3 regions of the Halomonas sp. YLGW01 genome follow, and region 1 is predicted to be linked to each of the others. Evidence: riboswitches for the same ligand, from Rfam matches in the RefSeq annotation. Region 1 holds a riboswitch; each other region holds the start of a gene.
The links. A riboswitch is a leader RNA that binds a small molecule or an ion and turns the genes downstream of it on or off. The one in region 1 is predicted to bind thiamine pyrophosphate.
Positions count from the first base shown of each region.

Region 1 (7,611 bases):
TGCTGGGCCTCACCGTGCTGCTGTGGGGCTACGGGGAGCGCATCATCCTCTCGCTGCTTGGCTAATCCCCGGCGCACCGGCCCCGTCATGACTCACCGCCAGGCTGCGTTGCCGAAGCCAGAAGGCAGCCTGGAGGTGGTCGCTCACTCACGCTGCGAAGGCCTCATGCCAGGCCGCTAACTTGGCTTGTGGCTTCCAGAGGGCAGCACTAGAGTTTGATCAGGGCCAGGCGGGATTATCCTCCTTGCGCGCGGTGCCGGGACGAACCGACAGGCACCCTGCACGAGGTTGGCCTGAGCCATCTGCATTCATCAGGAGGATGTGCCATGCATGCTGTCGATGTGATGACGCCTACGGTTGTCAGTGTCTCCCCCGCGACGGGAGTTCAGGAGATCGCTCGTCTGCTGCTCGCCCACCGTATCAGTGCGGTGCCGGTGGTCGATGACGACCTGCACCTGCTGGGTATGGTCAGCGAGGGGGATCTGATGGGACGCGTCGAGAATCAGGCCGAGAAACCGACGCCCTGGTGGCTGGCGCTGGTCTCGTCGGGGGCTGAAACGGCCGCCGGCTACATCAAGACGCACGGCCAGGTGGCGCGGGATATCATGACGCACCCGGTGGTCCAGGTGGAGGAAGGTGCCACGGTCGGCGAGATCGCCCGGTTGCTCGAGAAGCGTCATATCAAGCGCGTGCCGGTGACCCGAGACGGCAGGCTGGTGGGCATCGTCAGCCGCGCCAATCTGCTGCAGGGCCTAGCCAGCACGCCGCCGGCAAGCGAAGGCACCGTGGATGATCGCAGCCTGCGCGAGGCCCTCAACAAGGAGCTGGAGGAGAAACTCAACACCGTGCGCGTCAACGTCATCGTCAAGGATGGGGTGGTCGAGCTGTGGGGGCTGGTGGCCAGCGATGAGGAAATGAAGGCGGTGCAGCTGGCCGCCGAGAACCAGCCGGGCGTCAAGCGCATCGAGAACAACCTGAGCCGCATGCCACTGGGCTATGGCGCCATGTAACGGCAGGCGAAGCACCGTGCGGTGAGGGCACGAAGGGTGGGTCGACGAGTGTGAGCCTTCACATGCCCGGCATGTCATGACCTTCGAGGTAAGGGGAAGAGGGAAAAGAAACGAGAGGGAGAATCTACTGGCGCAATCAGCGGCAATGGACCATCTTGGAACAGGGATATAGAACGCTGTTTCAAAACCCTGCTTGTCGAGCATTTCCAAAGAAATGCCCTGATCAGGGTTCCTGATGGAGGAGGTGGTGCATGAAATGGTTCATGATGCCGGTGGTGGCCTGCGTCGCATTGTCAGCCATGGCCGGCAGCGCTCAGGCTCAGCAGATGAGTATTACCCCGGCGGCCTATCTGGGCGCCGATGTCATGTTTTGGGACTTCGACCCGAACGGTCGTTTCTCCGCCGAGAGTGAGGCGCTTAGGCTTCGCGCCGGCATGCAGTTCAACGACTACTTCGCCCTCGAGGGGCATCTGGCCACCGGCGGATCGGATTCGATCGGTCCAGTGGACATCGACCTAGACTACCTGGCCGGCATCTTCGCCAAGGGCTTCCTGCCGGTGTCCCGGGAGTTCCGGCTCTATGGGTTGCTGGGTGCCAGCGAGGTGTCCTTCGAGAACGTCAGATTCGACGGCGACGACAGCGAGAGCGGTTTCTCCGGTGGCATCGGCGCCGAGTTCGACATGAGCCGCAACCTGTCGTTTGGCGCCGATTACATCCGCTATCTCGATGAAGACAGCTACACCTTCGACGGCTTTAGCCTAGGCGCTACCTACCGCTTCTAGGCTCGCTTGTCGCCGTCGCGTCCCACGACCTCGCCTGGCTCCGCCTGACGCAGGCGATAACGGCAAGGCCCCGCAAATGTGAGCATCATTGCGGGGCCTTTTGGGTTTTGGGGCGGGTTAGGTTCTACACCTCCTGGTAGAGCCGGGCGCCCGCGGCCTTGAAGGCTTCGGCCTTTTCTTCCATGCCCTTCATCACGGCCTGACGGTCGTCCTCGAGGCCATGCTCGGCGGCTGCGTCCTTGGCCCCGTTCTTGAAAGCAGCGTCGCGCACCTCCTGACTGATCTTCATCGAGCAGAACTTCGGCCCGCACATGGAGCAGAAGTGCGCCACCTTGGCCGAGTCCTTGGGCAGGGTCTCGTCGTGATAGTCCCGGGCGGTGTCCGGGTCCAGCCCCAGGTTGAACTGATCCTCCCAGCGGAACTCGAAGCGCGCCTTGGACAGCGCGTTGTCACGGCGCTGGGCGGCGGGGTGGCCCTTGGCCAGGTCCGCGGCATGGGCGGCGATCTTGTAGGTGATGATGCCGGTCTTGACGTCGTCCTTGTTGGGCAGGCCCAGGTGTTCCTTGGGAGTCACGTAGCAGAGCATGGCGCAGCCGTACCAGCCGATCATGGCAGCACCGATGCCGGAGGTGATGTGGTCATAGCCCGGTGCGATGTCGGTGGTCAGCGGGCCGAGGGTGTAGAAGGGCGCCTCGTCACACTCGGCAAGCTGCTTGTCCATGTTCTCCTTGATCAGGTGCATCGGCACATGCCCGGGGCCCTCGATCATCACCTGGACATCATGCTGCCAGGCGATGCGGGTCAGCTCGCCGAGGGTTTCGAGCTCGGCGAACTGGGCCGCGTCGTTGGCATCGGCCACCGAGCCCGGGCGCAGGCCGTCGCCCAGCGAGAAGGCCACGTCATACTGCTTGCAGATCTCGCAGATCTCCTCGAAGTGGGTATAGAGAAAGCTCTCCTGATGGTGGTAGAGGCACCACTTGGCCATGATCGACCCGCCCCGGGAGACGATGCCGGTGACGCGCTTGGCCGTCAGCGGCACATAGCGCAAGAGCACCCCGGCATGGATGGTGAAGTAGTCCACCCCCTGTTCGGCCTGCTCGATCAGGGTGTCGCGGAACACCTCCCAGGTCAGGTCCTCGGCCACCCCGTTGACCTTCTCCAGTGCCTGGTAGATGGGCACGGTGCCGATCGGCACCGGGGCGTTGCGGATGATCCACTCCCGGGTCTCGTGGATGTTCTGACCGGTGGACAGGTCCATGATGGTATCCGAGCCCCAGCGGATGCCCCAGGTCATCTTGTCGACCTCGTCCTCGATCGAAGAGGTCACCGCCGAGTTGCCCAGGTTGCCGTTGATCTTCACCAGGAAATTGCGGCCGATGATCATCGGCTCGGCTTCCGGATGGTTGATGTTGCTCGGGATGATGGCCCGGCCGGCGGCCACCTCGTCACGCACGAACTCCGGCGTGATCTCCTCGGGAAGCTGCGCGCCGAAGCCCTGGCCAGCGTGCTGATGGCCTAGGATGCGTTCGACCTCCGCCGTCCCCAGTGCTTGCCTACGCTGATTTTCCCGGATGGCGATGAACTCCATCTCCGGCGTGATGATGCCCTGGCGGGCATAGTGGAGCTGGGTGACGTTCCTGCCGGCCTTGGCACGGCGCGGGGTACGGGTCAGGTCGAACCGCAGTGGGGCGAGCATGGGATCATTGGCGCGGCGGCGGCCGTACTCGGAGCTGGGACCCTCGAGCCACTCGGTGTCGTTGCGCTCATCGATCCAGGCCTCGCGCAGGGCGTTCAGGCCGCGGCGCAGGTCGATCTCGGCATCCGGGTCGGTGTAGGGCCCGGAGGTGTCGTACACCAGCAGCGGCGGGTTGGTCTCGACGCCGTCGGAGGTGGTGGTCGGCGACAGGGAAATTTCGCGAAAGGGCACGCGGATGTCCGGGCGTGACCCCTCGACATAGACCTTGCGCGAGCCGGGCAGGGGCGCGATGGCGGCCGCATCGACGCGGGCCTGTTCGTTGAGGAAGTGCTGGGTGTTGCTCATGCGATGTGTTCTCCCGAAAGCATCAGGGAGGACAAGCGAAGGAGAGACAGGGGCTGGCGGCGAGTCGGACTCATGAGAAGGCGGCCTGCCTGTCGCTTGATCCCTACGCTGGTACCCTCCCGAAGGAATTAACCAGATCAGGTTCAACGGAATCCGTCCTGCCACGCGTGAGGCGTGTTGGGCGATCTCAGCCGGTATCACCGGCACCCCGTCAAGCGAGTGATGGGAGCCGTGGCTCCCGGTGGAGGTCTTCAATAGCTGTTCGGCACCACCCGACCGAACGGCCTGTTGCTACGAGCCCTTCTTCAGCAGGCCCCTTGGCGGAGCAAATGGCAGCGGGCTCATGGCAGTGGGATCAGTCGCGGCGATCCAGCCCCATCTGCCAGAAATCGATCTCGAGCCGCGTGGCCTCAGTGAACACGCGGCTCAGCTCCTGGAAGCGTCGCGGGCTGACCTCCGCGAGGCGCGCATCGAGCCAGGCGCGCTCGTCGTGCATCGCGGCCTGGAAGTCGTCACTTTCGTACATGGCGATCCAGGCATCATAAGGATTGGCCTCGCCGCGCACCGTGAAGGCCTGGGTGTTCAGCCAGTTGGCGATCTCGCCGTAGCCGATCAGGCATGGGGCCAGCGCCACATGCAGGTCGAGCAGGTCGCCGCGGTGGCCGGTCTCGAGCACGTAGCGGGTGTAGGCCAGGGTGGCGCGGGCCTCGGGCAGCCGGGCCAGGTCGTCTTCGCTGATGCCCCATTCGCGGCAGAACCCGATGTGCAGGTCGAGCTCCACGTCGAGGATGGTTTTCAGACCGTCGAAGGCCTGACGCAGCTCGGCCAGGGTACGGCTCTTGTAGGCCGCCAGGGCATAGGCCCGGGAGAAGTGGACCAGGAACAGGTAGTCCTGCTGCAGGTAGTGACGGAAGGCACCTTCGTCGAGGCGGCCGGCGCCGAGGGCGCGCACGAAATCGTGTTCCAGGTAGGCGCGCCAGTCCTGGTGGCAGGCGTCGGTCAGGTCACTGAAGCGATAGCCCATCTTGCCTCCGTTGCGGTCTGGATTCGGGGCACGGGCGGCATAGGGAAGGGCAGGCATGACCGGGCAGGAATGAGCACACGGCTCTTCGGTCACCGCTTGATTCCTACGCCGGTACGAGCCGGATCAGGTTCAACGGGATCCACCCTGTGGCGTGCTGGGCACGGCGCTGGGTGGTCTCAGCCGGCATCACCGGCACCCCGTCAAGCGAGTGACGCCAGTCTAGCAGCTTGTCGCGCCCTTGCCAGTCCGGGTTATGCTGGTGCTCGGCCTTCCCTTTCAAGACGAGGATGTCACGGATGATGTCACCCCCTTCTCCAACGCCCGCCATGACCATGCTGGTGGCCGGCGACCCCGACCAGCTCACCGGCAGTTATGTCTACGATGCCCGTATCGCCGAGGCGCTGCGCGAACGTGGCTGGGAGGTCGCGGTCGAGGGGCTGGCCGGGCGATTCCCGATGCCCGATCAGCAGGCGACCGAGAGCCTCGAGGCTGCCCTGACGCACCGGCCGGACGGCGCCCGGGTGGTGCTCGATGCCATGGTCATGGCCGGCCTGCCGGAGGTGGTGGCTCGCCATGCCGACCGACTCGAGCTCACCGCCCTGATGCATCACCCGCTCGCCGACGAGACCAGCCTGAGCGCCAGTCAGCGGGAAGGCTTTCGCGAAAGCGAGACCCGAGCGCTGGCGGCGATGCATCGGGTAATCGCGACCAGCGCCTTCACGGCCGGGCGGCTGGCCGATTTCGCCGTGCCCGCCTCGCGCATTCACGTGGTCGAGCCGGGCGTGGCACCGGCCCCCTTGGCTGAAAGGGTCACCCGCCATGAGGACGAATGCGAGCCGGCACGGCTCTTGTGCGTGGCGAGCCTCACCCCGCGAAAGGGCCACGAGGTGCTGATCGAGGCGCTCGCCGAGCTGTCCGGTCTCAACTGGCAGTGCGATTGCATCGGGGGGCTGGATCTCGATCCGGCGCATGCCAGCCACATCGAGGCGATGATCGAGGCGCGAGGGCTCGGCGAATGGATGCATCTGCTGGGAACCCGGTCGCCCGAGGCCCTCGCGTCCTACTACGCCGAGGCGGATCTCTTCGTGTTGCCCTCCTGGTACGAGGGCTATGGGATGGTAGTGACCGAGGCGCTGGCCCATGGGCTGCCGGTGATCACCACCACCGGCGGAGCCTTGCGTCACACCCTGCCCGAGGGCGCGGGTCTGGCCGTGGAGCCGGGGGACGCCAAGGGCCTGGCCGCGGCGCTGCGCCGCTGGCTCGAGGACGGCGAGCTGCGGGCGCGGCTTCGCGAGGGGGCCGCTGTGGCGAGGGGCCAGCAGCAGGATTGGTCAACTGCCGCGGCGGCCTTCGCAAAGGCGCTCGGTGAGCCGAGCTAAGGCACCGTTTGGCGTGAGGGCTCGGAGTCAGTAGATACGCGCGCGCCGGAAGTTCGGGTCGCCGGCGGCTTCCTCCGGCGTCTTGCGATAGCGCTTGTATTCCCACTGGTACTGGGCCGGGTCGAGGGCGATGGCGGCCTCGACACTGGCGTTCACGCCGCCGGCCGAGGTGGTCTCGTCGGCCTCATAGACCCGGGCGTCGGCGGCCAGGAAGTGAAGGGCGAAGCCGCGCCCGGGGAGCCGTCTGGCCACTCCCGTGACCACCCGCGCCTGGGTGCGGGCTACCAGCTTCGGCAGCAGGGTGGCGGTATAGGCGGGGCGCCCGTAGAAGGGCGCGAAGACGCCACTGCCCCAGTCGGGCTCCTGGTCCGGCAGGATACCGACGGCCTCGCAGCGCTTGAGCGCCTTGAGCAGTGCCGCCACGCCGCGGGGGGTGGTCGGCACCAGCTCGGCGCCGCGGCGCTCGCGGCCATGGCGAATCACCGGGTCCAGCGGGGCGATCTTGGGCGGCTCATACATGGCGGTGAAGGGGAAGTGCCCCGAGAGCCAGAAGTTCAGCACCTCCCAGTTGCCGAAGTGGGGCGCCAGCACGATGACGCCGCGTCCCTCGGCCCGGGCCTCGTCGAGCAGTTCACGGCCATGGACCTCGACGATCGAGGCCTCGACCCGTTCGGGGTCGCCCATCCAGGCAAAGCCCAGTTCGAGCATGGTGGCGGTGGAGTGCGTCAGGCTCTCGCGAGCCAGGTGGCGGCGCTCGGCCTCGCTGGTGGTCGGGTAGACCACCGACAGGTTGGCCTCGGTGATCCGGCGCTCGCGCTGGCTGAAGCGGTGCACCAGCGGGCCTGCGAGTCGTGACAATCGCCATAGGATGTCAAGGCCTCGCCCGGCCAGGGCCCGCCACAGGGTGGTGATGGCGGTGGCCTGGAGGCGGTCGCGGCGGGAGATCTCGTCACTCATCGCGGATCAGACCAGCCAGGTGGTGACGTTGCTCGGCGCGCGCTGCTCCTGCAGGCCCTTGAAGCCCTTCACGCAGCGGATGATCATCCATACCGCCAGGGCGATCAGCAGCGGCACGCCGATCACCACCAGGGCCAGGGCGGTGGCAATGATGCCGTAGAGCAGGCCGATCCAGAAGGTGCGGATCTGGTAGCGGTAGTGCGCCTCGAGCCAGTCCGGCCCCTTGCCACGGTAGACGTAGGCGATCACCACGCCGATCAGCGGCGTGAAGCCGATCACCATGCCGGCCAGGAAGAGGCCATAGACCACCATGGCCATGGTGGTGTCTGTTCCTCGAGGCGCGGGGGGCGTCTCGGATGGTGTCTGGGGCGGTGTCTCGGGTGCGGGGGTCTGGGGCATGACATCGTCCTTGAGCGAA
Region 1 covers NZ_CP062005.1:2,559,481-2,567,091, reverse strand. Annotated here, with positions in the region: gene IEJ03_RS11800 (Yip1 family protein) at 1-65, shown strand, start outside; gene IEJ03_RS11795 (CBS domain-containing protein) at 327-1,010, shown strand; gene IEJ03_RS11790 (porin family protein) at 1,262-1,792, shown strand; gene thiC (phosphomethylpyrimidine synthase ThiC) at 1,917-3,833, opposite strand; TPP riboswitch at 3,917-4,054, opposite strand; gene tenA (thiaminase II) at 4,189-4,857, opposite strand; TPP riboswitch at 4,941-5,067, opposite strand; gene IEJ03_RS11775 (glycosyltransferase family 4 protein) at 5,154-6,236, shown strand; gene IEJ03_RS11770 (lysophospholipid acyltransferase family protein) at 6,264-7,193, opposite strand; gene IEJ03_RS11765 (DUF4870 domain-containing protein) at 7,200-7,592, opposite strand.

Region 2 (7,611 bases), 1.6 Mb from region 1:
CCTCTGAGCCGAACACTCGGGCGGTGCCGGTGAAGCGCACGCCTTCCTTGCCAGTGATCTTGGCGACCGCCCCCTCGGGAGCCAGGTTGCCATGCAGGATGCGCAGGTGGCTCTCGGCCTTCAACGGCGCCGTGAGCGGCGCGATGATACGCTGATCGTCCGGGTAGGCCGCCACACCCGCGAGGTTCTCGGCGAGCGTGCGACCGGTCACGGTCAGGCAGTCTCCGTGCAGGAGTCCCGCCTCGAGCAGCATCTTCATCAGCGGCTGGATGCCGCCGATCTCGATCAGCTCGCTCATCATGTAGTGACCGCTGGGGCGCAGGTCGGCAAGCACCGGCACCCGTTTGCCGAGCCGGGTGAAGTCATCGAGGGAAAGCTCGACGCCGACGCTGTTCGCCATGGCGATCAGGTGCAGCACCGCGTTGGTGGAGCCGCCCAGCGCGATCACCACGGTGATGGCGTTCTCGAAGGCCTCGCGTGTCATGATGTGCGAGGGGCGGATATCGCGCTCGAGCAGCTCGAGCACTTGTGCCCCGGCGGCGGCACAGTCGTCGCGCTTGGCCTTTGAGACGGCATTCTGCGCCGAGCTGCCCGGCAGGCTCATGCCCAGCGCCTCGATGGCCGAGGCCATGGTGTTGGCGGTGTACATGCCGCCGCAGGCACCGGGTCCGGGAATAGCCGTCTCCTCGATGTGCTTGACGTCGATGAGGTCGAGATCGCCCTTGGCGTGGGCGCCCACCGCCTCGAACACCGAGACGATATCGGTGTGGTTCTCGCCGGGCAGGATGGTGCCGCCGTAGACGAAGACGCTGGGGCGATCGAGCCGCGCCAGACCGATCAGGCAGCCGGGCATGTTCTTGTCGCAGCCGCCGATCGCCACCAGGCCGTCGAAGCCCTCGCAACCGGCCACGGTCTCGATGGAATCGGCGATCACCTCCCGCGACACCAGGGAGTACTTCATGCCCTCGGTGCCGTTGGCGATGCCGTCGGAGATGGTGATGGTGTTGAAGATCACGCCCTTGCCGCCGGCACCGTCGGCCCCGGCCCGGGCTTCGTCGGCGAGGCCATCGATATGGCTGTTGCAGGGCGTGACCTGGCTCCAGGTCGAGGCGATGCCCACCTGGGGCTTGGCGAAGTCCGCGTCGGTGAAGCCCACCGCACGCAGCATGGCGCGACTGGCGGACTTGCCGAGACCATCAACCACCGGGGCGGAATGACGCCGGCGCGGATCCTTGGGGGTATCGGACATGGAGCCTCCTATCAGCGGATTGATCGTCAATCTCCTGATAGTGGGCGCCATGTCATGGCCTTGCAAACCCTCTGGCGCCTCCTAGCCAGTGCGGGTGGCCAACGCCGGGCGCAGGGAAGCGACGAAAAGGCTGACCAGCGTCGAGGCGAGCAAGGCGCCGAGGAAGGGCGCAAGCGTCGGCACTCCGCCGGGGAAGCTCGCCGCCATCAGCCCCGCCATGAAGCTGCCCTGAGCCAGCCAGCCGGGCAGCACGGCACCCAAAAGGCCCGCCAGGCCGCCGGCTACCGCGGCGGCGGTGGTCATGCGCGGCCACAGGCCGAGCAGCACCGGCACCACCGCCGAGGCACAGAGCAGATCGGCGATCAGGAACAGCCGCAGCACCGAAAGATTCTGCAGCGCCAGCGCCACCACCGGCACCATCAGCGCCACCGTCAGCCAGCGGGCCATGGGCAGGCCCAGGCCCGTCCGGCCGCTTTCGCTGCCATCGCCCACCGCCAGCGAAGCGATGGCGTTCTGCAGGGTATCGACGCTCGAGGCCACCAGGGTCACCGCCAGCACCAGGCCGAGCAGCTTGAGGCCGGCGGGCGCGTCGATCAGCAGCGCGAAGAATGGCATCGGCGGCTCGCCAAGTGCGATCCCGGACATGGCGGCGAGGATGCCCAGGCCCCCGACCACCGCGACCACCGCCACGGTCACCAGGCCGCCGAGAAGCGCCCCGCGCCCCAGAGCCTGGCCGCTCTTCGCCGCCCAGACCCGCTGCCAGTAGCCCTGATGGAAGAGATTCGCCGCGGTGACCGCGATCACCAGGGTCGCCGCCACGGAGAGCGCACTGCCAGTCGGAATGCCCGGCATCTCGGCCGTTTCCGGCAAGGCCGGCAGCCGCGACAGGCCCAGCCAGCCGACCACCGCCAGCAAGGCGATCAGGAGCCCCGCCTGCCAGCGGTCGGTGGCGAGACTCGCCCGCAGCCCGCCGAGCGCCGTGTAGAGCAGCGTGGTAACGGCCACGCCGATCACCACCAGCGCCGGCGACACCTCGGAGAGCAGCGCGGTGATGCCGCCGATGGCGGTCAGCTCCGCGGCCAGGAAGCAGGCCATGTAGAGGATCGAGATCAGTGACACATAACGGCGCACGCCGGTCCCGTAGCGGCGCTCGGCGAACTCGCCGATGCTGCGCCCCTCGGGCAGGTAGCGGCGGATCGCCGGACCACAGGCGGCCAGCACCACGAAGGGCAGCGCCGCGCCCAGCGCATAGCCTGCCAGCGCGATAGGCCCCACGAAGGCACCCACTTCCGGCGGCGCGAAGAGAATCCACGCCCCCATGCCGGAGGCCAGGAAGGATAGCCCTAAGGTCGAGGCGGTCTGGGAGTTGCGGGCGGTGACATAGTCATCAAGAACATCGTCCTCGAGAACATCTTCATCAAGCGCCCCGTTAGTACGCCGGGCGCGCAGGCCAAGCCAGGTGAACAGCACAAGCGCCGCGCCCAGCGCGGCAAACGTCGGGTAAGGCATGTCGCACTTCCTCCGCCGGTATGATCCGGATCAGGTTCCAGGGTCAGCACACGGTGCACTCTCAGTCCCGGCTCGGCCGTGTCTCTGGTGACGGCGCGGCCGGGGACTCCCCTGGCGACAGTGAATGAATTGTGGGTATGACGAGGGGATTATCTCGTGTTGAAGCGGCGGCGTCATCCCGCCCGGGCCAGTCATCTCTCCCGCTCAGGTAATGGCCTATCCGGCCGATAACCTTGACGATGCCCGGAAGACCCGACACCAACAACCACCTGCAGGGACTCAGGATGCTATATACCGCCGCGAAGGAGCACGCCGAAGGGCGCCTGCACCAGATCTTTGCCATGCCCTACAAGGCCTTCGACAACGATGTGCCCGAGCGCAACCTCCATCTGCGCGTGGCGCTCGAAGCCCTGCTGGGGAAACCGCTACGCGAGGGGCGCCTGACCCTGCAGGTGATCTACGGCTGGGAGAATGGCAGCTTTGCGCCGGCGGACCTGCATCACAGCGACCATGCGCTGGGTTCGGCAGATGACATCACCCGCCTTCTGGTCCGCTACAAGGATACCCAGGAAACGCCAGCGCCCCGCCCGGATGCTGCCGCCACCCTGCTGTCCGAGCCGCTGGAGAAGGCGATTGCCGATGCCGAACGCACCGGCCAGACCATCGACAATGAGACGCGCCGCATTCCCGCCCGCTGGCCCACGTTTCCTCAGGGCTTGAGCCTCTACACCTTCTTCAAGGTCTATCATCGCCTGACCTATGGCGAGGACGAGTCCTACCGCTCGATTCGCTGCCTGACCGCCGCGGGCCAGCGCGAGATCCATGAGTTCCACCTGGAAGAAGGTGAATTCGCCGTGGTCACCCCGCAGCAGGATGCTCCGGCTGGCGAGGTGAAGCTGGTGCTGCATGTCGGTCAGGTCGAGCCGGTGATGGCGCTGCTGGACAAGTGCGCGATCGCGGCGTAAGTGAGGCGTCTACTCGAACTCCACCACCTGGCGCACGGCCTGACCGGCGGCGAGCTGCTCGAAGCCGTCGTTGATCTCGTCGAGAGTCAGCACCCGGGAGAGCAGCCGGTCGACGGGTAGCCTGCCTTGCTGGAAGAGGGCGACGTAGCGGCCGACGTCGCGCACCGGCACGCAACTGCCCACGTAGCTGCCGCGAAGGGTGCGTTCCTCGGCCACCAGGCTGACCTGCTGGATGGCCACCTTACGCTCGGGGTGGGCGAGGCCGCCGGTAACGGTCAGGCCACCGCGACGAGTGATCCGGTAGGCGAACTCCAGTGCCTTCTCGGAGCCCGCCATCTCGATGGCGCAGTCCACGCCGCCCTGGGTCGCCTCGCGCACCTGCTCGGCACAATCTGCGGCGGCGCTGTTGAATGTTTGCGTCGCGCCCAGTTCCGCGGCCAGCGCCAGCTTGTCGTCATCCAGGTCGATGGCGATCACCTCGCTGGCCCCCGCCACCAGGGCGCCGAGCACGCTGTTGAGCCCCACCCCGCCGAGGCCGATCACCGCTACCGTCTGGCCGGCGCGGATGCCCGCCGAGTTGATGGCGGCGCCCACGCCGGTAAGCACCGCGCAGCCGAACAGGGCGGCATGACGAAACGGCAGCCGCGGGTCGATCCTGACCAGGGAGTCCCGGGAGACCACCGCATGATCGGCGAAGGCGGAAACCCCGAGGTGATGATTCACCGGCGTGCCGTCGGCGCGATGCAGGCGATGACCGCCGCCGACCAGGGTGCCGGCGTTGTTGGCCTGGGCGCCCGGCTCGCAGAGGGCCGGCCGCCCCTCGGCACAGGGCGCGCAGTGTCCGCAGCTGGGCACGAAGACGGCCACCACATGATCGCCTTCCTTCAGGTCGGTGACGCCCCGGCCCACCGCCTTGACCACCCCGGCCGCCTCGTGGCCGAGCGCCATCGGCACCGGGCGCGGCCGGTTGCCATCGATCACCGAGAGATCCGAGTGGCACAGGCCGGCGGCCTTGATCTGCACCAGTACCTCGTTATCGCCAGGCGGCGAGAGCTCGAGTTCCTCGATCTCCAGCGGTCGGGTCTCGTGATAGGGGCGAGCACGCCCGATCTCCTGCAGCACGGCGGCATTGATCTTCATGTCGTGGATCCTTGTTGTTTTTCGTGAGGGCTCGAGAAAGCGCAAAGGCTCCACGGTAGGCCAGCGCGTTCACCAGCGGCAATTGGACTTAGGTCAGCGCCACGGTGCCGGTCTCGGCTCATGCGACGTCCCGACGCAAGCGGCCCCGCCTGCTATCAGACGGGGCCGCTCGAAACCACGGCTGACGGATGCTCAACCCAGCGAGATGGTGCTGTTGATGCCGCCGGAGACGTTCTCGGGCTCGAACCAGCGGGCGGTCACGGTCTTGGTCTGAGTCCAGAAGGCGATCGCCTGCTTGCCGTTGGGGCCGAGATCGCCAAGCTTCGAGGCCCGGGAGCCGGTGAAGCTGAAGTAGGCGACCGGCACCGGGATCGGCACGTTGATGCCGACCTGGCCGACGTCGATGTCACTCTCGTAACGCCGTGCCACCCAGCCGGAATTGGTGAAGATCGAGGTGCCGTTGCCGTTGGGGTTGGCGTTGACGAAGGCGATGGCCTCATCGAGGGTCTCGACGCCCACCACGCACAGCACCGGCCCGAAGACCTCCTCGCGGTAGATGGTCATCTCGGCGGTCACGTCGCTGAACACCGTGGGGCCGACGAAGTTGCCGTTCGGGTAGCCCTCGACCTTGAGGCTACGGCCGTCCAGCGCCAGGGTTGCGCCTTCCCGGGCCCCGGCCTCGATCAGCCCCTCGACGCGTTCCTTGGCCGCGGGCGATACCAGCGGGCCGAGATCGGCGTCGCGCTGGGTGCCGGGACCGACCTTCATGTTGCGGGCACCCTCGACGATGTCGTCGAGCCAGGCCCGCGCCTCGCCCACCAGCACCACCACCGAGTTGGCCATGCAGCGCTGGCCGGCGGCGCCGAAGGCCGAGCCCAGCAGGTTGTTGATGGCCTGGCTGCGGTTGGCGTCGGGCATCACCACGCAATGGTTCTTGGCGCCCATCATCGACTGCACCCGCTTGCCGGCCTCGGAGCCGCGGCGGTAGAGATGCGTGCCCACATGGGTCGAGCCGATGAACGACAGCGCCTTGATGTCCGGGTGATCGCAGATCTGATTGGCGACATCCGGGCCGCCGTGCACCACGTTGAGCACCCCGGCCGGCACCCCGGCCTGGTGGGCCAATTCGACCAGGCGCATGGTCGAGGACGGGTCCTGCTCCGAGGGCTTGAGGACAAAGGTGTTACCGGTGGCGATGGCCAGCGGGAACATGAAGCAGGGCAGCATGATCGGGAAGTTGAAGGCGGTGATGCCCGCCCCCACGCCGAGGGGCTGATTGAGGGTATAGACGTCCACCTCGTTGGCGGCATTCTCGGCAAGCTCGCCGAGCTGCAGGCTGGGGATCGAGCAGGCATGCTCGACCACTTCCAGGCCGCGGCCCACCTCCCCCTCGGCATCCGGCAGGGTCTTGCCGTGTTCCTCGGTGATCAGAGCGGCGAGCTCGCCGGTATGCTCGCGGATCAGCGCCTGGAAGGCGAGCATGATGCGCATGCGCTTGGCCAGCGGCACCTTGCGCCAGGTCTTGAAGGCCGCCTGGGCGCTGGCCACGGCGCGGTCGACCTCCTCGCGGGTGCAGAACGGCACCCGGGCGACCACTTCCTGGGTCGCCGGGTTGAGCACATCGCGCCATTCCCCGCTCTGGGAAGGCACCGGCTGACCGTCGATATAAAGGGTAATCTCACGCACTGACATGATGGCGGCTCCTGGGCAGGCCTCGGTCCATGGCGACACGACGCCACGCGGGACAGCCTCTTGTGATTGTTGGTGAACCGGCAGGCTACATCGTTTCAAGCCATGGCGATCCAGGCTTCGACTTTCTGTGCATATCGACACGGCCAAGATGCACGAAGCGGCTAGCTCGAGTGTAGGCAGTGGATGAATTGACACACAACGGCCAGCGCAGCACATTGCTTGTGCAAAAACACACAAACCCCATCATTCTCGAAAGGCCCACGGGAGGCCCCTTGCGATGCTCGACTGGCAGGACATTCAGGTCTTTCTCGAGGTCGCCCGCAGCGAGCGGCTGACCGATGCCGCACGGCGCCTGGGGCTCGATCACTCGACGCTTTCACGGCGCACCCGGCGCTTCGAGCAGAAGCTCAACACCCAGCTCTTCGAACGCAGCACCCACGGCTACCGGCTCACCGAGGCGGGCCATCGCCTGCAGGCCCATGCCGAGGAGATGGCCCGCCACGCCGCCGAAGCCGCCGAGGGCCTGAGTGATCAGGACCGACAGCTCAGCGGCCAGGTGCGCCTGGGCGTCACCGAGGGCTTCGGGACCTGGGTGATCGCGCCCCTGCTTTCCGCCTTCGGCGAGCGTCATCCGGCGCTGACGCTGGACCTGCTGGCCCTGCCGCGGGTGGTCAACCTGAGTCGCCACGAGGCCGACCTGGCGATCACCGTGGAGCGCCCGAGCAGCGCGGGCCTGGTGATCTCGCGGCTGTGCGACTACCGGCTGCGACTCTATGGTAGCCGCGACTACCTGGCCCGCCATGGCCGGCCGGCCACGCGGCGTGACCTCGGCCGGCATCGGCTGATCGGCTATATCGATGACCTGATCTTCAGCGACCAGCTCAACTACCTCGACCCCCTTCTCGCGCCCTCCCGGGAGCCTCAGTTCAGCATCCGCAGTACCAGCGTCACCACCCAGTACAGCGCGACCGTGCAGGGGGCAGGGCTCGCGGTGCTGCCCTGCTTCATGGCCGAGCAGCATCCGGCGCTGGAGGCGGTGCTGACAGACGACGTCGA
Region 2 covers NZ_CP062005.1:675,004-682,614, reverse strand. Annotated here, with positions in the region: gene ilvD (dihydroxy-acid dehydratase) at 1-1,249, opposite strand, end outside; gene IEJ03_RS03180 (sodium:solute symporter) at 1,331-2,758, opposite strand; TPP riboswitch at 2,748-2,881, opposite strand; gene IEJ03_RS03175 (hypothetical protein) at 2,998-3,723, shown strand; gene IEJ03_RS03170 (zinc-dependent alcohol dehydrogenase family protein) at 3,733-4,863, opposite strand; gene IEJ03_RS03165 (CoA-acylating methylmalonate-semialdehyde dehydrogenase) at 5,056-6,555, opposite strand; gene IEJ03_RS03160 (LysR family transcriptional regulator) at 6,833-7,611, shown strand, end outside.
Region 2: another riboswitch for thiamine pyrophosphate. It lies ahead of IEJ03_RS03180 (sodium:solute symporter); the one in region 1 lies ahead of tenA (thiaminase II).

Region 3 (7,611 bases), 1.0 Mb from region 1:
GGGTTCAGGCCTGGCGTCGCCGGCATCGTCCGGATGTCTTGCTAAGCCATGGCGACTGTGAAACCTCGGATACCGTCTATGTGCATAACTGCGTTCATTTGGCTGAACACTATATTCGTGGGCGTAAGCTCCCTGGGGGGCATGAGGTTGCATCGATCCATGATCATGTGCTCGGCGGCGGCAAATTCCGTCAGGTGGTTGTCAACTCTCGTTTGATGGGCAATGAGCTGTCGCATCGTTATGGGATTGATCCTGCCAAAATCGAGGTCAGCTATCCGGGGTACGATCCGCACCAGTTCAACGTTCAGCACGCCCGCGCTGAACGAGCCCTCAAGCGCCAAGAACTGGGCGTGACCGAGGGTGAAAAGTTAATCGGTCTCGTTACGTCGGGGAACTTCGCCAAGCGCAACGTCGCCGGCTTCATCGAGATGGCAGCCGAACTACAGCGCCGGTATCCGGGACGTTACCGCTTCTTGGTGGTTGGAAAAGACAAGTCGACCAAATATCAGCAGCAGGCACTCGATTCGGGGGTCGCCGACCGTTTCGTCTGGCGCTCGATGGTGCCTGACGTAGAGACTGTCTTTGGCTCACTAGATCTGTTCGTCCTGCCCGCCCACATTGAAGAGTTTGGTTTGGTAGTGGCGGAGGCTATGGCTTGCGGGACCCGCGTACTGGTTTCTGATCGTGTCGGAGCTTCTGAGTTGCTGAAAGATAACCATCCCGATCTAGTGATGCAGCATGAAGCGGACTGTGATGATTGGGCAACGAGGATTGCGTCCTTGGTCGACAGTGAAGACCTATCCAATGGGGATGTACTTGCCAGCTATGTTCAACAATTCTCCTATCTAGCACAACGAGAAAAACTAAGGGCCAGCCTGCAACGCTTGGCTACCGAGGGAAACAACAATACCGATTACTAAGCCCTGGCTGGGGAGGTTCTGCTGGCTGGGCTTTTGCAAGTAAAAGAAAATGCTGGCGAATTGATCCCTTTTCGCCGCCTTGTGCGGAAGCTTTCAGTGCATGATGGTATAAACCTCATTGCACTGAAAGCCTCCCAACTGCCATGTCCGAGATGCGTTCAACCGCTTTACCTGCGGCCAGATCCCCCAAGCTGTTAAGACGCCAGATGATCGTCAGCAACCGTTTCCTAGGGCTCCATCAGCTAGTGCTGGGAGCGATCCTATCTCCTCTATCGTGTGGGGAACGCAGGCGCTCCAGAATCAGTCCTGGCAATGGTGGTGGATACCGCTGGCCATTGCAGCCGGTTGGGGGCTGGTTGAGCTGCTCTTCTTGCCGAGACGGCTAGCGATCCATCGCCTGGCCGTGAAGGAAAGCCGTGACGAAGTCACCTATCTGGCCCTGAAGCATGGCGTGGCACTTCAGGAGATCAGGCTCACCGACAAGGAAGTCGAGGGTAAGCCTGATTAGGGCTATTCGACCACATTCACCGTGATGGTGGAGGACCAGTCGGGGCCATAGGAGCGGTGCTCGCCATCGGCGAACTGAAGCGTCAGCGTGTGTTCGCCCGGTGACAGGCTGAGCTCGTGACTGGTCTGACCGCCGCCGAAGTGGATATGGGCATCGTCGGCGGGAATCACCTCTCCCTTGGCCACCGGCCCTGCGTCAATGATCAGGTGATGGTGGCCGGTACTCTCCTCGATGGTGCCCGCGGGCTGCACATGCATGCCCATCACCTCCATTTCCACCTGTATCGGGTTTGATACTTCAGCACCGTCCTCAGGGCTTGCAAACCCGACGCCCTCCATGGCGATTGCCGGTACGGCCAGCATCGTCAGTGCCAGTGCAGCCAGCCAGCGGCCGCATCTTTGGTTCAGTGTCTTCATCTCGGCATCCCCCAGCGTGTCATGGTCCAGCACAGCATGATGGCATCTTGCTGGTTGAGACACAGCAAGATGCCTGCCTGCACTCAGCGTAGCCGTTTTATGCTGCACCGTTCAGTCCTCGTTCAGCCCCAGAAGGCAGGGAGAGGCCGCTGGCTTATTCATGAATAACCCTTGTCGGGCGCCTCAGCGATCGGCTTGGCCGAATGCAGTGGCGGCGGCTTGCGGATCTGCTTGACCGCAGATCGCAGAGATGACCGCCAGTCCATCGGCGCCTGCTTGCCTGACGGCCTTCACGTGATCTGCGTTCAAGCCGCCGATGGCCACCGTGGGCAACACACTGGCCGTCGCCAGGGCGGCGAGCCCCTCCATTCCGAGTGGCGGTGCATGATCCTGCTTGGTCGAGGTGGCGAATACCGGGCCCAGGCCAAGGTAATCGAGCGGCTCGGGATCCAGAGTTGCAAGCTGAGTGCAGTTTTCGACCGACAGCCCCAGAATGGCTCGAGGGCCCAGGCACCGACGCGCCTCGGCCACGTCACCGTCTCCCTGGCCGATATGTAGGCCATCTGCCTTGGCGGCGAGGGCAACTTCCAGGCGGTCGTTGATGATCAAGGGGACACCAGTACCCTGAAGCGCTGTCATCAGTGTGCGGGCCTGGGCGGTGAGCTCGGTATCGGTGGCGGTCTTGTCACGCAGCTGAATCATCGTGACCCCGCCACGTACGGCGCCAAGCACGGTGTCGATGAGCCCTGCCTGGGCGCATAGCTCGGCATCGGTGACCAGGTAAAGGGACAAGTCGAATGCCTTCGATGGATGATGATTAGACATGTTCGATCTCCAGGTGACGCCCTGACAGTGCGCCGGCGTCGAGGCCATGCAAGGCGTCGAGAAAGGCCACCGAGAAACTGCCGGGTCCCTTGGCGTCCTTGCCGGCCCGTTCGCCGGCGGCGGCATAGCCGTCAAGGGCCGCGACGGTGGCGGCAAAGATGTCCTCGGCATCGGCGATGAAGGCTGCGACGACGCCGGTTAGCGAGCACCCCAGGGTCGTGACCTTGGGCATGAGTGGATGGCCTCCCTCGATCCTTGCCAGGCGCTGGCCGTCGGTCACGATATCCTGTTCCCCGGTGACGGCGACAACGGCGCCGGTCTGCCGCGCCAGCTGAAGGGCGGCGTCGAGCGCGCTATCGGCAGCGTCGGTGCTGTCGACGCCTCGTCCGCCCGAGCTCTGATTCACCAGCGCCATGATTTCCGAGGCATTGCCGCGGATCACTGTGGGGGACAGAGCGACCAGCTGACGGGCCGTCTGGCGGCGGTAAGTGGTGGCGCCGACCGCGACCGGGTCCAGCACCCAGGGCGTGCCGGTAGTCTGGGCGGCGCTGGCGGCCTCGATCATGGCATCGACCCAGTGCGGTGACAGGGTGCCGATGTTGATGGTCAAGGCCTGGGCGAGGCCGGCGAATTCACCGGCTTCCTCGCGCGCATGCACCATGGCTGGAGAGGCGCCGATCGCCAACAGGACGTTGGCCATGGAATTCATGGCGACGAAGTTGGTGATGTTGTGGATCAGCGGCGACGTTTCGCGCACGCGTGCTAGGTGAAGAGCAGGATTCACTGTGGTCATCATGGGCCTCCATCGCGGAGGCGACCGTGGGCAGAGGCTGGATGAGCCTGCCACACGACTCCCTCCGCCGGCATTATCCGGGTCAGGTTCGAAGGGTGCCTCTCAGCCGGCGAGCACCGGCGCCCCTGTCATCAAGAAAAGGTACTATCCCCGCCGACTGCCTGGCTGTAAAGCCCGCAGCGATTCAGCCGGAGGACGGCGCCAGGCCGGCGGCCTCGACCAGTGCCCGGGTGTAAGGGGTCTGAGGATCACCCAGCACCTGCTCGCTTAAGCCTTCCTCGAGCACCTCGCCGTCCTTCATCACCATCACCCGGTGAGCCATGGTGCGCACCACGGCCAGATCATGACTGATGAACAGGTAGCTCAGTCCGCGTCGTGCCTGCAGGTCACGCAGCAGTTCGACCAACTGCTTCTGTACGGTGCGATCCAGCGCCGAGGTGGGTTCGTCGAGCACCACCAGTTCCGGCTCGAGGATGATCGCCCGGGCCACGGCGATGCGCTGGCGCTGACCGCCGGAGAACTCATGCGGGTAGCGGGAGGCACAGTCGGCGGGCAGCCCGACCTCGAGCAGCGTCGCCTGAACGCGCCGCTCGACTTCGGCATCCTCGAGCTCGGGGTGATGAAAGCGCAGCCCCTCGCTGATGATCCTGGCCACCGGCAGGCGCGGTGAAAGCGAGCCATAGGGATCCTGGAAGACAATCTGAAAGCGTCGGCGTTGCTTGCGCAGGGCCGTGCCGCTGAGCGTGTCCAGGCGCGCTCCTGAGAAGTCGATCTCGCCATCGCTTGCGATCAGGCGCAGCAGCGCCATGGCGAGGGTGGTCTTGCCGGAACCGGACTCACCGACGATGCCGAGGGTCTCGCCGCGGCGCAGGGTCAGATCAAGTGGCTCCACGGCCACGAAGGGCGCCGGGGTCTTGGCGAAGAGGCGCTTGGAGCGCGAGAAGGCCACGCGCAAGCCCCGTGCGGCGAGCAGCACGGGCGGTGTGTCGAGTGGCAGTGGGCGGCCGCGAGGCTCGGCATCCAGCAGGGTGCGGGTATAACGACTCTGGGGATCACGGAAGACCCGCTCCACCGGACCGGTTTCCTGTTCGCGCCCCTGATAGAGCACGCAGACCCGATCGGCATGACGGCGTACCAGGTTCAGGTCATGGGTGATCAGCAGCATGCCCATGCCATGGCGCTCGCGAAGCTCCCTGAGCAGGGCGAGGATATCCTGCTGCACGGTGACATCCAGCGCCGTGGTGGGCTCATCGGCGATCAGGAGATCCGGTTCATTGGCGATCGCCATGGCAATCATGACGCGCTGGCGCTGGCCGCCGGACAGCTGATGGGGCCAGGCATCGAGCAGCTCATCGGGGCGCGGCAGCTTGACCTGGATAAGAAGATCGCGGGCTCGTGCGCGGGCGGCCTTGCCGCTGAGGCCCTGATGCAGGCGCAGGCTCTCGCCAATCTGTTTCTCGACGGTGTGCAGTGGGTTCAGCGAGGTCATGGGCTCCTGAAAGACGAAGCCGACCCGACTGCCCAGCAAGCCCTGCCAGTCTCGCCGCTTCAGCGTCGCCAGGTCCGTGTCACCGAGTCGGCGAGAACCGTTGACGCTTGCGTTGTCGGGCAGCAGGTTCATGGCCCCCAGGGCGCTGACTGACTTGCCGGAGCCGGATTCACCGACCAGGGCCACGGCCTCACCCGCGTGGACGGTGAGTGACAGCGCGTCGACGACCGTCTGGCCGTCGAAGCCGATGCTCAGGTCATCCAGGCGCAGCAGGGGGCGGGCGTGATGGGGGGGGATAGACATCGTCTCAGGCATCGTCCGTGCTCCTGATGGCGGCCGGGGTGGTCGCGGGCGTGGCGGTCGCCTTGGGGCTCGCCTGGATGTGGCGCGGGTCGAAGGCATCGCGAAGGCCTTCGCCGATGAATACCAGCAGCGAGAGCATCAGCGACAGGCTGACGAAGGCGGTGATGCCGAGCCAAGGTGCCTGCAGGTTGTTCTTGCCCTGCGCCACCAGCTCGCCCAGCGACGGCGATCCAGGCGGCAGACCGAAGCCAAGGAAGTCCAGTGCGGTCAGTGTGGTAATGGCGCCGGTGAACAGAAACGGAATGAACGTCAGGGTGGCGACCATGGCATTGGGCAGTACATGGCGCCACATGATCAGGTAGGAGGGCAGGCCCATGGCCTTGGCGGCGCGCACGTATTCGAGATTGCGGGCGCGCAGGAACTCGGCGCGCACCACATCGACGAGCCCCAGCCAGGAGAACAGTAGCATGATGCCGAGCAGCCACCACAAATTGGGCTCCACCAGGCTTGCCAGGATGATCAGCAGGAACAGCACCGGCAACCCTGACCAGATCTCGATCAGGCGTTGGCCTATCAGGTCGACCTTACCGCCGAAGTAGCCCTGCACGCCGCCGATGACCACCCCCATCGCCAGCGAGCCGATGGTCAGCACCAGCGCGAAGACCACCGATAGCCGGAAGCCATAGATCACCCGGGCCAGTACATCGCGCCCCTGGTCGTCGGTGCCCAGCCAGTGACGCCCATCCGGCGAGGAGGGAGCCGGCCGGCTCAGCTCCATGTCCAGGGTCTGGTAGGAATAGGGGATCGGCGGCCATAGCATCCAGCCGTCTGCCTCGATGGCCTCGCGCACATAGGGGTCCCGGTAGTCGGTGGCGGTGGGCAGAAAACCGCCGAATTCGGTTTCCGGGTAGTCGACCAGCAGCGGGACGTACCAGTCGCCCTGATAGCGCATGACCAGTGGCTTGTCGTTGGCGATCAACTCGGCACCGAGGCTCAGGATGAACATGCAAAGGAACAACCAAAGCGACAGCCGAGCGCGGCGGTTGCCGCTGAAGACGGCCAGGCGGCGGCGCGTGATCGGCGACAGTGACTGATGAAAGCGGGTGAAGAGCGTCATCAGGCCTCCCTGGTCGCGAAATCGATGCGCGGGTCGACCCACACGTAGGTCAGGTCGGAGATCAGTTTAAGGATCAGTCCGATCAGGGTGTACAGGTAGAGGGTGCCGAAGATCACCGGGTAGTCGCGTTGCATCACGGCCTCGAAGCCCAGCAGACCGAGGCCGTTCAGGGAGAAGATGACCTCGATCAACAGCGAGCCGGTGAAGAAGATGCCGATCAGCGCCGAGGGCAGCCCGGCGATGATGATCAGCATGGCGTTGCGAAAGACGTGGCCGTAGAGCACCTGGCGGTCGCTGGCGCCCTTGGCCCGCGCGGTAAGCACGTACTGCTTGTGAATCTCATCGAGAAAGCTGTTCTTGGTTAGCATGGTCAGGGTGGCGAAGCTGCCGATGGCGGAGGCCAGCACCGGCAATGAGATATGCCAGAAGTAGTCCTTGATCTTGCCCCAGGTCGAAAGCGTATCGAAGTCCGGTGAGGTCAGGCCACGCAGCGGAAAGACATCGAAGTAGCTGCCGCCGGCGAACAGCACGATCAGGAGGATCGCGAACAGGAAACCGGGAATCGCATAGCCGACGATCACCAGGCCCGAGGTCCAGACATCGAAGGGCGAGCCGTGGCGCAGGGCCTTGCGTACCCCCAGCGGAATCGAGATCAAGTAGACCAGCAGGGTCGTCCAGAGCCCCAATGAGATCGAGACCGGCAATCGTTCGATCATCAACTCGATGACCGGGCGGTCGCGGAAGAAACTCTCGCCGAAGTCGAAGGTGGCGTAATCGCCCAGCATGTCGAGGAAACGCTCATGCGCGGGCTTGTCGAAGCCGAACTGCTCCTCGAGCTGGGCGATGAAGCGCTCCTCGACGCCCCGCGAGCCGCGGGACTCACCTTGGATGCGATCGCCCCCTCCGCCCTCCAGGCGGGTGCTGGCCGAACTGTCCAGGCCCTGGAAGCGGGCCAGCATCTGGTCGATGGGGCCGCCGGGCGCGGCCTGAACGATCACGAAGTTGAGCAGCAGGATCCCCAGCAGGGTGGGAATCATCAGCAGCAGGCGGCGCAGGACGTAGGCGGCCACGGTGAGTCCTTATGAATGTGTCGGTAGTGCGTGGTACTTGCGTGGTTCAGGCGGCCCGGGCGCGTCGCAGGGGCCGCCATGGGCCATGGCTCTTCAGTTCTTCAGATATGTGGGTCAGCGGCTGCGTTGGCGCTTTCGAATCTCGATTGCCCGGTCCGGATCTACCCACC
Region 3 covers NZ_CP062005.1:1,555,777-1,563,387, forward strand. Annotated here, with positions in the region: gene IEJ03_RS07195 (glycosyltransferase family 4 protein) at 1-920, shown strand, start outside; gene IEJ03_RS07200 (hypothetical protein) at 1,291-1,428, shown strand; gene IEJ03_RS07205 (DUF4399 domain-containing protein) at 1,431-1,844, opposite strand; gene thiE (thiamine phosphate synthase) at 2,028-2,669, opposite strand; gene thiM (hydroxyethylthiazole kinase) at 2,662-3,465, opposite strand; TPP riboswitch at 3,505-3,599, opposite strand; gene IEJ03_RS07220 (dipeptide ABC transporter ATP-binding protein) at 3,647-5,254, opposite strand; gene IEJ03_RS07225 (ABC transporter permease) at 5,259-6,371, opposite strand; gene IEJ03_RS07230 (microcin C ABC transporter permease YejB) at 6,371-7,441, opposite strand; gene IEJ03_RS07235 (extracellular solute-binding protein) at 7,556-7,611, opposite strand, start outside.
Region 3: another riboswitch for thiamine pyrophosphate. It lies ahead of thiM (hydroxyethylthiazole kinase); the one in region 1 lies ahead of tenA (thiaminase II).